DNA from 4 places in the Neorhizobium sp. R1-B genome. Region 1 is predicted to be linked to each of the others. Evidence: riboswitches for the same ligand, from Rfam matches in the RefSeq annotation. Region 1 holds a riboswitch; each other region holds the start of a gene.
What was found. Region 1 has a riboswitch for thiamine pyrophosphate ahead of thiB (thiamine ABC transporter substrate binding subunit). Riboswitches for the same ligand answer to the same signal wherever they lie in the genome.

Region 1 (3,339 bases):
CCGGCGGCAAGGATCGAAGCCAGTGGCATGATCAGGAATACCGTGGCAGCAAGTATGGCAAATGAATCCCAAAGACGTACAGACAACGCCTGACCGTCGAAGCGGCGGCTTGTACGGCCCGAGGCTGCACCCGGGTCATCCGGCGTCGGCAATAATGCCATGCCGAGCAGAATAACGCCTGTTATGACGATTTGCAGCAGCGCCAGGGCGACCGCCCGCGGCGGGTCGAAATCGAAACGCAGCGATTGGTAGATCGCCACTTCGAGCGTGGTCGCTGCCGGTCCGCCGCCCAGCAGCAGCACCAGCGTAAAGCTCGTGGCACACAGCATGAAGACGAGCGCGCCGATGCCTGGGATGACGTTTTTAACGGCGGGCCATTCCACAAACCGGAAGACCGAGAGCGGTTTCATGCCGAGGCTTGCGGATAGAAGCCAGTATTCCGCCGGCTGGCGCTCCAGTGCCGCGAGCAACAGCCTCGTGGCGAGCGGCAGGTTGAAGAAGACATGTGCGAGCAGGATTCCGGAAAGACCGTAGATGCTGATGGGCTGGTCTAGGCCGAGCGTCAACAGCAGGCCGTTGATCAGGCCCTGACGCCCCCATATACCGATCAACCCTAGCGCGCCGATCAAAACCGGCAGCCCCATCGGCAGCGCCAGGAGGCGGACGATCCAGGTTCGGCAGGGAAAGTCGGGCCGGCGGGCAAGAGCGAGTGCCACGGGAAGTGCAAGCCCTACGGAAAGCAATGTCGACAGCATCGCCTGCCAAAGCGTAAAGCGCAGGATTCGCCATGTGTAGGCCGTAAAGAGCCGGGATTGGGCGCCGTCGGCATCCCAGGAAAGCAATGCAACAACGGCAATGGCGACGAAGAGGGCGATAGAGGCGAAGCTCATAAGACCCCAGGCGATGCCCCTTCTTCGCTCTCCCCGCGTCAGCAACATGATCTTCTTAATTCATGCTCATGGCAGTCAGCCACTCGTCTATCCAGGCTTGGCGGTTCCTGGCGACCTCGTCCGATCCCATGAGGAAGGTCTTCTGCGGCTGGACCAGCTTGTTAAAGGCGTCCGGCAGAGCGCCGGATATCTTCGCGGCGGGCATCATCCAATTGGTGGTGGGAATGATATCCTGGAAGGCAGGCGAGACCATGAACTTCAGGAACTCTTTCGCCAGTTCTTTTTCCGAAGCGCCCTTCAGGATGCCGGCCACCTCGATCTGGATGTAGTGGCCTTCGGCAAAGGACGCTGCTTGATAACGTTCGGTCTTTTCCTCGACCATGTGATAGGCGGGAGAGGTCGTGTATGAAAACACCATCGGGACTTCGCCTTTGGTGAACAAGCCGTAGGCTTCGGACCAGCCGGGCGCTACCGTCAGAATGCGGTTCTTGAGCTTTGCCCAGGCCTCCGGGGCCTTATCGCCATAGACAGACTTTACCCAGAGGAGGAGGCCGAGACCAGGTGTCGAGGTGCGAGGGTCTTCAATCGCAATCTTCTGCGATGGGTCTCCATCAACAAGCTCCCGAAGGCTTTTCGGCGGGTTCTTCATCGCCTCCGTATCGTAGACGACTGCGAAGTGGCCATAGTCATAGGGGACGAAGGTGTCATCGCTGTAGCTGCCAGGTACTTTGACCGCCGCAAGATCAAGGCCATGCGCGTCGAAAAGCCCCGTAACCTTGGCTTCGGAAACGAGATTGGTGTCGAGACCAAGTGCGAGATCCGCATCAGTATCCTGGCCTTCCAGCTTGAGGCGTGTGAGCAGCGCCACGCCATCCGCCACGCCGACAAATTTCACATTGCAGGCACACGTCTTCTCGAAAGCCTCCTTGACCTTGGGGCCAGGGCCCCAGTCGGAAAGGAAGCTCTCGTAGGTATAGACGGTCAGCGTTTTGTCTTGAGCGTGCGCGACAGTGTAAAGGGACAGCGCCGCCGCGGCCGCGAACATCGACAGAATGATATTGCGCATCAGCGCCTCCTCTTCAAAAGTTTGGGGAATAGGCGCTGGCAACAAGCCGTCTAATCCCTCCGCCGGTGCTAACCGGATCAGGTTCCGCGGGTTGGCAATGCCTCTCAGCCACATGAAATCGTGTGGCACCCCGTTAGAGCGGAGAAAGATTTAACGGTAGGAAGTTCCGCTGGCAAGGGGCCGGTTCAGGCCCGCCCTTGCCGAAAAACCTTGAGTTCACGCGGCACTTTCGCGGAACGGCCGAGGCGGTTTGCCACAGCATAGTCAATCGACTGCTCGACCACATGGGGGAGCACCGGTTTTGTCAGAACACCCAGAGGCCCCCTCACACCGTCAACGTCTTCCGGATTCCCGGTCATATAAATGACGGTGACCCCGTAACGTTCAGCGAGCATGCGACCGATATCCGGCCCGGTCCGCCCATCAGCGAGATTGACGTCGACAATGGCGATATCCGCCTCCGGTGCCAATTCGAGAGCATTCCGGCGGCCATGCGCAAATCCTGCGACCTCCAGTCCCATATGTTCAACCGTTTCGGCAATGTCGAGGGCGATCAGGAACTCGTCTTCGACAATCAGTACGCGTTGACTTGGCGCCTCGCGGGCCAGCCGACCACTCTCAACATTTGTCAGCATGAATGTCCCCAATTCGGTTCTCACTATGCCGGCACGTGAGGTGCGTCCCGGCGCTGATTGCCTTTCGAACGCCAGAGGAGGGAGATTGTTCCGGGCCGGTACATGCTTTTCTTGCCTAACTATTTGTTAAGCATAACAAATTATTAAATTATCCCTCGAGCTCCTCCCGGAGCATTTCGAGCTCCAGCCATTCCTCTTCCATCTTTGTCAGGTTTTCCCGAAGTTTTTCCATTTCAGCTGCGAGCTTGTTGAAAGCGGCAGGGTCTTTGGTGAAGAGAGCAGGATCTGCCATCTTCTTCTCCCGTGCGGCGATATCCGCTTCAGTCTTCGCCATCTCCTTCGGCAGATTTTCGAGCGCGAATTTCTGCTTGTAGGAAAGCTTGCCTTTGCCCTTCGGCGCTTCTACGGAAGCGTTCAATTCGGCCTTCGGCTTTTCAGCCTTTTCGGCCCTGCGCCTTTCCTCCAAAGCGCCTTTGCGCTGTGCCAGCATGTCGGTGTAGCCGCCTGCATATTCGATCCAGCGCCCATCCGGTGCGTCGGGATTGGCCGGCGCGATGGTCGAGGTCACAGTGCGATCCAGGAAATCGCGGTCGTGGCTGACGAGGATGACGGTACCGTTGTAGCTTGCCACGATCTCCTGGAGCAGGTCGAGCGTCTCGATATCGAGATCATTGGTCGGTTCGTCAAGGATCAGCAGGTTCGATGGCTTTGCCATGATACGGGCGAGTATCAGGCGGGCGCGTTCTCC
Region 2 (3,339 bases), on a different contig from region 1:
CTGCTTTCGGCGAACCCAGGAAGGCCTCCTGGCCCTCGACGACCGCCGTTATACCCTCGCCGCCAAGCGCCCTCGCATCGCTCGCGGCAGGAATGTCTACTTCATCGTCCGCAGCCTTGGCGAGAATGGCCATCGCCAGCGGATGACTGGACCCGGTTTCGAGCGCGGCAGCGATGCGAAGCACCTCATCGGCATTACGCCCGAAGGCAATCACATCGGTTACCCGAGGCTTACCGGCGGTCAACGTGCCGGTTTTGTCCAGCGCGATGGCTGTGACCTTGCCCACCATTTCGAGGACCGCACCGCCTTTCATCAACAGACCGCGCCTGGCACCGGAGGACAGTGACGCAGCAATTGCAGCAGGCGTTGAGATGACCAACGCACAAGGGCAGCCGATCAGAAGAATGGCAAGCCCTTTGTAGATCCAACCTTCCCAGGCTTCACCAGTGATAAGTGGCGGCAACACTGCGACCAGCGCTGCGACGACCACGACGGCTGGCGTATAATAGCGCGAAAAGCGGTCGATGAAGCGTTCGGTCGGTGCCTTGCTTTCCTGCGCTTCCTCGACCAGGCGCACAATCCGGGCGATGGTATTGTCGGCGGAAGCCGCTGTCACTTGCACCCGCAGGGCCGCGTCTCCATTCACCGTGCCGGCGAAAACCGCATCGCCGACAGTCTTTACGACCGATATGCTCTCGCCCGTCACCGGCGCTTCATTGATTGCGCTTTCGCCGGCGACAATGATGCCGTCCGCAGAGATGCGGTCGCCTGGCCGCACCAGGATGATCGATCCGATCCCAAGATCTTCTGCCGGTACTTCTCGTGTCTTGCCGTTTATTTCCAGCAGCGCGGTCTTCGGCACCAGTGCCGTCAGGCTTTGAATACTCTGGCGCGCTTTGCCGGCGGCGACACCTTCCAGAAGCTCCCCGACGAGGAATAGGAAGACCACCGCCGCCGCTTCCTCCGACGCATCGATGACCACGGCACCAAGGGCAGCGATGGTCATCAGCATCTCGATCGAAAACGGCGTACCCGCCAAGGCCGCCATGACGGCGCGGCGGGCGATCGGCACCAAGCCGACGAGCATGGCGGCTACGAAGATATAGGTGTCGTAGGCCGGAACCAGGTGCCCGACCCCATAAGCTGCTGCCAGTGCAATACCTGCCAGTATCGTCAGCCGTCCTTTGGCGCTCTTCCACCACAATCCGTCCATGCGATCGTGCTCATGCAATCCTGCAAGATCTTTCGTCTCGGGGAGACCATGGTCGTGACCTTCATGATCAAGGCCGTGATCCGGCAGCTCTGCTGGTCGAGGCGACTTCTGCCCAAGAGCGCGCAGCGAGTAACCAAGCCCGGTAACCTTCGTTTCGATCACTGGCAGGTCGCACGTTCCATCATGGCTGACCATCATCGTGCCTGCAGCAACAGAAACGGAAACATCCTGGACGCCGGGAATGCGTCGAACTGCTGTGTCGATCTTTGCCGCGCAACTTGCGCAATCCATTCCGCCGATCTTGTAACGAGCCTGATTCTTTGCTGTCATCTTTCTCTCCGCCTGGGATCGGGTACCATAACTACAACCTCTAGCGACTAGAGCTACAAGTAGTTTTTTTGACAAAAATCGCTGGCGCCCATGGCGGCATATGCGCTAGTCCTTGCCTCAGACAGGGGCGTCCGGGTTGCCGGGCTGAGAAGTACCCTTTGAACCTGAACCAGATCATGCTGGCGGAGGGAGTCGCCTGGGCTTTTTCTGATGAAATGCCCTGCGCCCCTCCACCTGAAAAGGCGAGGACGCAGATGACAGACACTCCAGGCCAGATTCTATCGGCAATGCGCCAAAAGAACCCCCTTGTGCAGAACATCACCAATTTCGTGGCGATGAACATTGCGGCCAATGTGATGCTCGCCGCCGGCGCCTCGCCAGCCATGGTGCATGCGAAGGAGGAAGCAGGAGATTTCGCTCGCATCGCTGCGGCGTTGACGATCAACATCGGAACGCTTTCGCCTTACTTCCTTTCCGGCATGAAGGAAGCGGCAAAAGCTGCCAGCGAGGAGGGCAAGCCCTGGATCCTCGATCCAGTCGCCCATTTCGCGACCCCCTACCGCAGCGCTGCCGTTACAGAACTCCTGGCGCTGAAGCCCACAGTCATTCGCGGCAACGCCTCGGAGATCATGGCACTTACAGGAGCGCAATCTCGCGGTCAGGGCGTCGACAGCGGCGACAAAACCGAAAAGGCCGAAGACGCCGCCGTTGCGCTTGCTCGTGATCACGCCTGCGTCGTAGCCGTTACCGGCGAAATGGACTTCGTTACCAACGGTTTTCGCTCCGTCCATATCCTCGGCGGATCTGATCTTATGCCTCGTGTTACGGCACTTGGTTGCTCTCTGACCGCTCTGGTTGGTGCCTTTGTCGCAGTCCGTCCGGATAGGCCGTTCGACGCGACGGTGGCCGCCCTCGCGATGTTCGCGGTCGCGGGGGAGGAAGCAGCACTCACTGCTAATGGCCCCGGTTCTTTCTCTCCCCTTTTTCTTGACCGGTTGGCATCGCTTTCGCCAGAGACGCTGGATGCCAAAGCGAAGGTCGTAGCAGCATGAAAGCCTTCGATCTATCCGTCTATCTCGTCCTCGATCCCGAGTTATGCCAAGGCCTCGGCATGGCGCAGACCGCTCGGCTCGCCGTGGAAGGTGGTGCGACCATGGTTCAATTGCGTGACAAAAACGCCAGCACCGCAAGGATGATCGAGACCGGTCAGGCGTTGAAAGCGGCACTCGCAGGCAGCGGCATACCTTTGATCGTCAATGACGATGTCGAAGCCGCGATCGCCATCGGCGCCGAGGGAGTGCATGTGGGACAGAGCGACATGGGGGCATCGATGGCGCGCCGCCGCGTCGGAGAGGGTATGATCGTCGGCGTGTCGGTCGAAACCGAGGAGCTTGCGCAGGGCGTCGATCCATCTCTCGTCGACTACGTCGGAATAGGCCCGGTCTTCGCCACTCCCACCAAACCGGATCACAAGCAGCCGATCGGCTTCGATGGATTGGCGCGTATCGTGGCGGCCGCATCGGTGCCAGCGGTCGCCATCGGCGGCCTCAGGGCGGAACACGCCGGCAAGGCGCTGGCGGCAGGTGCCCACGGGATCGCCGTAGTCTCCGCCATTTGCGGCCAGCCGGACCCGAAGGAAGCCGCACGAAGAATAACTGACGAGGTCAGAAAGGCGCGCCTATGATCCGCAATGTTTTATCCATCGCAGGCTCCGATCCCTCCGGCGGCGCGGGAATTCAGGCGGACCTGAAGACGTTTTCGGCGCGGGGCACCTTTGGAATGGCAGTCCTTACTGC
Region 3 (3,339 bases), on a different contig from region 1:
CATCCAGCACGCCTTGTCTAGTGGATCGGCGCTGGACGAGAAATAATGCGCCGTCTTTCGTCGCGAACGACCGCACTGGCTGCAAGAATGCGTTGTGAACTAGACATCTTCATCCTCGTTCGGATTGGCTGGCAGCATGGGATGACTTCACCGCTGTTATCGTGGAATCGTGTTTATCGGTAAGTGCGGCGAATGTCGCAGCCAGCAGCCCAATCGTCGTCGAAAGAAGAATGATGCAGAAGAGCCCATAGGTCGCGTCGTTTTCTGTCAGCATCGCCCCCGTGATCGATGAAAGGGCCGCACCGCCGCCAACCGTCATGGCACCGGCCAATCCGGCGGCGCTTCCGGCGAGATCCGGACGCACCGAGAGCATCCCGGCATTGGCACTCGGCATGGTCAGGCCGTTGCCGATGCCGATCAGGATGCAGGGGCCGAATAGCGCAATGGCATTCCTGAAGCCTGCCAGAAACAGGGCCAAGCCGATTATAGGGCACGCGCACGCTACGACGCGCCCCATAATCATCATGGTGGTCAACGGCACGCGCCCGGCATATCGCCCCGACAGGAAGCTGCCGAAGATATAGCCCAGGGTTGTGACGCCCATGAAGATACCGAGCGTTCCGGCCTGTAGGTCATATGCCGATGTTGCCGCCAATGGAGCGCCGGCAAGGAAGGCATAGAACGCTCCAACCGAGAACGACATGCACAATCCGTAGGCCCAGAAGCGCGGCGCGCGGAACAAGGCCGGATAGGTTCGGAACTGCTGAGCAATCGTGTCCGAGCGCGCTTTGTTGGTTTCGCTCAGACCGAACCAGCACAAGAGGAACATCACTGCCCCGGCGAGGGCGAGACACCAGAAAATCGCCCGCCAGCCAAGGGCCTGATCTAAAGCCCCGCCGAATGCCGGGGCGAACATCGGCGCGATCGCCCAGATCATTGCCGTATAGCCGATCCTGCTCGCCGTCCGCTCCTTTCCGACGGTATCCCTGATGACCGCCATAGCGACCGGGTAGCAGGAGGTAATTGTAGCCTGAAGCATACGGAAGGCGAGGAATATCCAAATATCAGGCGATAGGGCACAGCCGATTGATCCAAGCGTGAAAGCAGCAAGGTTCGCCAGAATGATCGGTCGCCGTCCGAACCGATCCGACAGCGGACCCATGACCATTTCCACCGCAACGGCGACCACCGCATAGCCTGCCAACGACAAGCTAGCGAAAGCATAGCTTATATGAAAATCCCCGGCGATATTCGCCAGCGAAGGCAGGAACACGTTCAGCGGTATGACCGAAAGAGCGCACAATAGGATGATTGTCGAGAACCTTGGAGGGGAGCGCATCATGTCTCAGCCCTCTCCAAGCCGCTCCGCCGCGGAGAAATCGAGGGTGAGGGCAAGATCTTGATCGTGCTGCCTCTAGGGGTATTCGTTCCGAGCTTTGGTTTCGTCAGTGTCATTACGGCCTCGTCTAAGAGGCCGGCTGAGGATAGGTGTCGGACCCGTCCCTTCGCCGGCATGATCCGGATCAGGTTCAAAGGGTCACTGCGCTGCGTTGGCCAGCAGTATCTCAGCCCTTTGGCAGGGCACCCCTCGGTGTAGACGATGATAGAGCGAAAATCGCAAGCAAGCACGCTTTTTGAGGGGTACGGACAGTTACCACCTAAAACCTCACCTGGAAATTCACCCACCCCCTGGCAAGCATTCTCGCAGTGTCAACCCCGACTTTGTCTCACAAGCTGGATTTTAAACGCGTTTCTTCGGCAGCCGATGACCTCAAGGGGCTCAAGCCCACCGTTAACTGCGATAAGCAACATGTCCGCTTTTCCTACTGGCAATGCGCCAAGCTGACAGTCTGAATAGCGCCTTTATTTCCGCCGTTCAGACCACCGTTGCAGCTTCCCGAAAGCTGACGGTCTGCCAAGCCGGCACTAAGGCCTCGAATGGGTCGCAGCGGTTACTCCGCCGATCGCATTGCCGCCGTGCGCGGCCATGAACATGGCGACGGCCGATCGGCAGTAGGATTCGATCTCCTTGTCGTCCTCTGCTCGCCCCTGATCGAAGCGTGCAATAATCAGGAGATCGGACCCTTTGAAAAGCGCAGCGAACAAGCGGGCGGACCGGAGAGGATCGGGCACGTTTAGAACCGCCTTGTCGTGCAATTGACGCAACAGAACCTCGATTTGGGCGATGATATGGGCGGGGCCGGCGTCGTAATGCAGCTTACCCAACGACTTTTGATTCGTCGTGTCGGCCATGACCATGGCTTCGACATTGCGGACGTCCGGGCGCAACAGCGTGCGAAGCAGGGACGATCCCACCGCCATGAGCTGATCTTCGGCCGAACCGTCGACGCCTTCAAAAAGGACCTGCGGGATTAACTGATGGCACCGGGCCGCAAACGCCGCGCCAAACAGGGCCTCTTTGCTCTCGAAGTGCCTGTAGATGCTGAGTTTGGATATCTTCGCCCGCTGAGCGACCTTGTCCAATGTCGTCGCTTGAAAACCCAATTCCGCAAAAAGTTCGCTCGCGGCGTCGACTATGGTTTGACCAAGCGCCTCGTTAGCGGGCCGGCCGCGCCGGCCTCGACTATTTTCGGTCATTTCAATTCCAGTCCTTGACAGTATCTTTATTCTCGAATTACGATACCACTTAGTTTCAGAAATATGCAAGCCAATGAATGAATCGAAAAACACGAGGGCGCCATGCAACGACGAACACTGCTAAAGCTGGCCGCGCTGTCCACCATCGGCCTTCCGCACGCCCAAGCCATCGCGGGTTCGAACCCAACATCCTCTACCCACAATACGGAGCCCACTACCATGGATGACGTCATCATCATCGGCGGCAGCTTTGCCGGTCTCGCCGCCGCCCTGCAGCTCGGCCGTGCCCGCCGTAAGGTCACCGTTCTTGATACCGGCCTGCCGCGTAATCGCTTCGCGGGCCGCTCGCACGGTATGCTCGGCCACGATCACAAGCCACCGCTGGACATCCTGGCCGAGGCGCGGCAACAGCTGGCGCGTTATCCCGCGATCCGGCTGGTCAATGCCCGTGCCGACAGCATTTCCGGCACCATCGACAACTTCTCCGTCCTCACTGGCGATGGCGAAAGCCTTGGGGCGCGCCGCCTGATCCTGAGCTATGGCGTCGTTGACCAGATGCCTGATGTTCCGGGCTATGCCGAGAGCTGGGGCACATCCATCATTCCATGCCCCTATTGCGACGGCTTCGAAGTCGCCGGCCAGCATTGGGGCCTCGTCTGGTCCGGTCCGCAGTCAATGAACCAGGTCAGGCTATTTCGCGATTGGACTGACAGGCTGACGGTCTTCGCCGATGGTCACGAG
Region 4 (3,339 bases), on a different contig from region 1:
TGCCGTTCTTGTAACCCATGATGCCGCAGATGATCATCGCCTGGTTGATGATGGTCAGGATCGTCTCCGACGAGGCGAGCTTGACGTTGTTCATGGCGATCGAAAACGCCATCGAGGAAAGCTGGTCCGGCTCAGCCTTGGCGTCCTCGTAGGCCTTCAGGCCCGAAAGAATGTTCGACTTCAGGAGCTGCAGCAGGTTGGATGTTTCCGCGAGTCTCAACGCGCCGGGCGGCGTGGTGCCATTCGCCTTGCGAGCGGCGGCGCGCACGAAGGCCTGCGCACGCAATACCGCATCGGCTGCGATGCCATACCATACCGCGCTCCAGAGGAGGTGCGACGAGGCAAGCATGCTCTGCGCCGCGATTTCGGCAAACGGTTTCGGGAAGATCTGCGTGACCGGCGCCTCGCCTTTGAAGATAAAGCCGTCAGAGCAGGTGCCCCGCATGCCGAGCGTATCCCAGTCCACCGTCTTTTCCAGCGTATACTGGTTCTTCCTGAAAACGGTCATGACCTGGTCGCCCGGAGCCGCGTCGGCGTGGGCGCGGGAGGTCACCATGATGACATCCGCATGAACGCCGTAAGAAATGACGGTCGCGTCCTTCGTCAGGCGGCAGATGTTTCCGTCGATCTCGATGGCGCAGATGGAATTGCGCAGATTGCCACCGATGCCGCCTTCCGTTGTCGCGGAGGCGACAAGAAGCTGACGGGCGCAAAGCTCGCGCATGAAATCCCTATGCCACTCGCTGTCGCCGCCGTGCTCGACCAGGCTTGACACCTTGATCTGGTGCATGGCGAAGACCATGGCGCTTGCCGCGCATGCCTGTCCCAGGATGGAGCAGACCTCCGCGATCTCCTGTGTCGAAGCCCCCTCGCCGCCAAGCGATATGGGGACCTGAATGCCGAGCAGGCGTTCGGCCCTCATGGCATCGACCGCTTCCTGCGGAAAACGGGCTTCCCGGTCGACGCGGTCGGCATTTTCGGCCGCGACCTCCGCCACTCGGCGGGCACGTGCGCCGAGCGTCATGTCGGCGGCAAAGGCTGGGAGGCTCATCACGCAGCCTCACGGGCTTTCACGATCTGGGCGACCGTCTGCTCGATTGCCGAGATGCTGGCAAAGGACTTGCGATTCAGGAGGCTGTCGGGAAACTCGATGTCGAAAGCCTCTTCGATGGCCAGCATCAGCTGCACGGAGGCAAAGGAGGAAAGCCCGGCCGCATAAAGATCGGCCGCATCTTCAAGTTCGGTCACTGCAACCGGAAGCCCGCCGACCCGTGCCAGCAGTTCGCGAATAGTCTCGTTCATCTCGACATCTCCAATGACTGGAATTTGCGTTCATCGCCGGGAACACTGTCTACGTCGGAAAGCATAAAATTCCGGTAAGAAACGTCGTGAAGTTAGGGCTGCGGGATTCGCTAAAATCCGAGATATCCGCATGGCCAGCTTTGGCTTGACACGGGCGCTCGGCAGGTTTTTGATGCTCGCATTCACCAGGGGGGTCCCGGCAAGGGGCTGAGATACTGCTGGTCGGACGGCTTTGCCGCCGAGGCGCAGTGACCCGTTGAACCTGATCCAGTTCATACTGGCGTAGGGACGGTGCGAGCGCTCACGGCTTTCAGGCGGGATTCCCGTCCATCGGCTCAGGCGTTTTTCCATCATTCCAACACTGGAACTGGGTCTCCAAACGGCAAACCTTGGAGCCTCACCCATGAATATCGCCACACCAAAGCTTACGCCTGTCGTCACGACCGGTCCGCTTCCCGCCTCCACCAAAGTTTTCAAATCCGGTGTCGTCCACGCGGATATCCGGGTGCCGATGCGTGAGATCGCGCTGCATCCGACCTCCGGCGAGCCGCCGGTCACCGTCTACGATTCCTCCGGCCCCTACACCGATCCGGCCCATGCGGTCTCGATCGAAGCCGGCCTGCCGCGGCTGCGCGAAAGCTGGATCAGGGCGCGCGGCGATGTCGAATCCTATGAAGGCCGCGTCGTGAAACCGGAGGACAACGGGTTTGTCACCGGCGATCGCCTGACGCCGGAATTCCCGGTCCGCAACACGCCCCTGAAGGCGAAAGACGGCAGGGCCGTTACCCAGCTTGCCTATGCGCGCGCCGGCATCGTCACGGCGGAAATGGAGTTCATCGCCATCCGCGAAAATCTCGGCCGGCAGGCGGCCAAGGAAGCTCTCATCCGTGACGGCGAGAGCTTCGGAGCGCATATTCCGGATTTCGTGACCCCTGAATTCGTTCGCCGCGAAGTCGCGGAAGGACGGGCGATAATCCCCTCCAACATCAACCACCCCGAAAGCGAGCCGATGATCATCGGCCGGAATTTCCTGGTGAAGATCAACGCCAATATCGGTAACTCCGCCGTCACTTCCTCCATGGCGGAGGAGGTCGAAAAGATGGTCTGGTCGATCCGCTGGGGTGCGGATACGGTCATGGACCTGTCCACCGGCCGGAACATCCACAATATCCGCGAATGGATCATTCGCAATTCGCCGGTGCCGATCGGCACGGTGCCGCTCTACCAGGCGCTCGAAAAGGTGAACGGCATCGCCGAAGACCTGACCTGGGAGGTCTATCGCGACACGTTGATCGAGCAGGCTGAACAGGGCGTCGATTATTTCACCATCCACGCGGGCGTCAGGCTTCCCTACATCCCGCTCACCGTCAATCGCGTCACCGGCATCGTCTCGCGCGGCGGCTCGATCATGGCAAAGTGGTGTCTGCATCACCACAAGGAGAGCTTCCTCTACGAGCATTTCGAGGAAATCTGCGATATCTGCCGGGCCTATGACGTGTCCTTCTCGCTCGGCGATGGCCTGCGTCCCGGCTCGATCGCTGATGCCAACGACGCGGCGCAGTTTGCGGAGCTGGAGACGCTCGGCGAACTCACCAAGATCGCCTGGGCGAAGGATTGCCAGGTGATGATCGAAGGCCCCGGTCATGTGCCGATGCACAAGATCAAGGAAAACATGGACAAGCAGCTCAAGGTTTGCGGCGAGGCGCCGTTCTACACGCTCGGGCCGCTGACGACCGATATCGCTCCCGGCTACGACCACATCACCTCAGGGATCGGGGCAGCGATGATCGGCTGGTTCGGCACGGCGATGCTCTGCTACGTGACGCCGAAGGAACATCTCGGCCTGCCGGACCGCAACGACGTCAAGGTCGGCGTCATCACCTACAAGATCGCCGCGCATGCGGCCGATCTCGCCAAGGGCCATCCGGCAGCCCGGGTTCGCGACGACGCGCTTTCCCGCGCCCGTTTCGAGTTCCGGTGGGAGGACCAGTTCAACCTGTCGCTCGATCCGGAAACGGCGCGCTCCTTCCATGACGA

Region 2: it holds a riboswitch for thiamine pyrophosphate, as region 1 does, so the genes downstream of both, thiM (hydroxyethylthiazole kinase) here and thiB (thiamine ABC transporter substrate binding subunit) in region 1, are expected to answer to the same signal.
Region 3: it holds a riboswitch for thiamine pyrophosphate, as region 1 does, so the genes downstream of both, EDE05_RS10630 (multidrug effflux MFS transporter) here and thiB (thiamine ABC transporter substrate binding subunit) in region 1, are expected to answer to the same signal.
Region 4: it holds a riboswitch for thiamine pyrophosphate, as region 1 does, so the genes downstream of both, thiC (phosphomethylpyrimidine synthase ThiC) here and thiB (thiamine ABC transporter substrate binding subunit) in region 1, are expected to answer to the same signal.

Annotation. Positions count from the first base shown of each region.
Region 1 is NZ_SOEM01000011.1:183,075-186,413, forward strand. Features, by position in the region: gene thiP (thiamine/thiamine pyrophosphate ABC transporter permease ThiP) at 1-938, opposite strand, end outside; gene thiB (thiamine ABC transporter substrate binding subunit) at 946-1,956, opposite strand; TPP riboswitch at 1,994-2,099, opposite strand; gene EDE05_RS16660 (response regulator) at 2,142-2,591, opposite strand; gene EDE05_RS16665 (ABC-F family ATP-binding cassette domain-containing protein) at 2,740-3,339, opposite strand, start outside.
Region 2 is NZ_SOEM01000006.1:258,271-261,609, reverse strand. Features, by position in the region: gene EDE05_RS11795 (heavy metal translocating P-type ATPase) at 1-1,543, opposite strand, end outside; TPP riboswitch at 1,657-1,751, shown strand; gene thiM (hydroxyethylthiazole kinase) at 1,798-2,595, shown strand; gene thiE (thiamine phosphate synthase) at 2,592-3,227, shown strand; gene thiD (bifunctional hydroxymethylpyrimidine kinase/phosphomethylpyrimidine kinase) at 3,224-3,339, shown strand, end outside.
Region 3 is NZ_SOEM01000006.1:16,259-19,597, reverse strand. Features, by position in the region: gene EDE05_RS10630 (multidrug effflux MFS transporter) at 110-1,342, opposite strand; TPP riboswitch at 1,484-1,599, opposite strand; gene EDE05_RS10625 (TetR/AcrR family transcriptional regulator) at 1,927-2,598, opposite strand; gene EDE05_RS10620 (NAD(P)/FAD-dependent oxidoreductase) at 2,818-3,339, shown strand, end outside.
Region 4 is NZ_SOEM01000010.1:184,446-187,784, forward strand. Features, by position in the region: gene EDE05_RS15920 (acyl-CoA dehydrogenase family protein) at 1-1,051, opposite strand, end outside; gene EDE05_RS15925 (acyl carrier protein) at 1,051-1,302, opposite strand; TPP riboswitch at 1,480-1,609, shown strand; gene thiC (phosphomethylpyrimidine synthase ThiC) at 1,706-3,339, shown strand, end outside.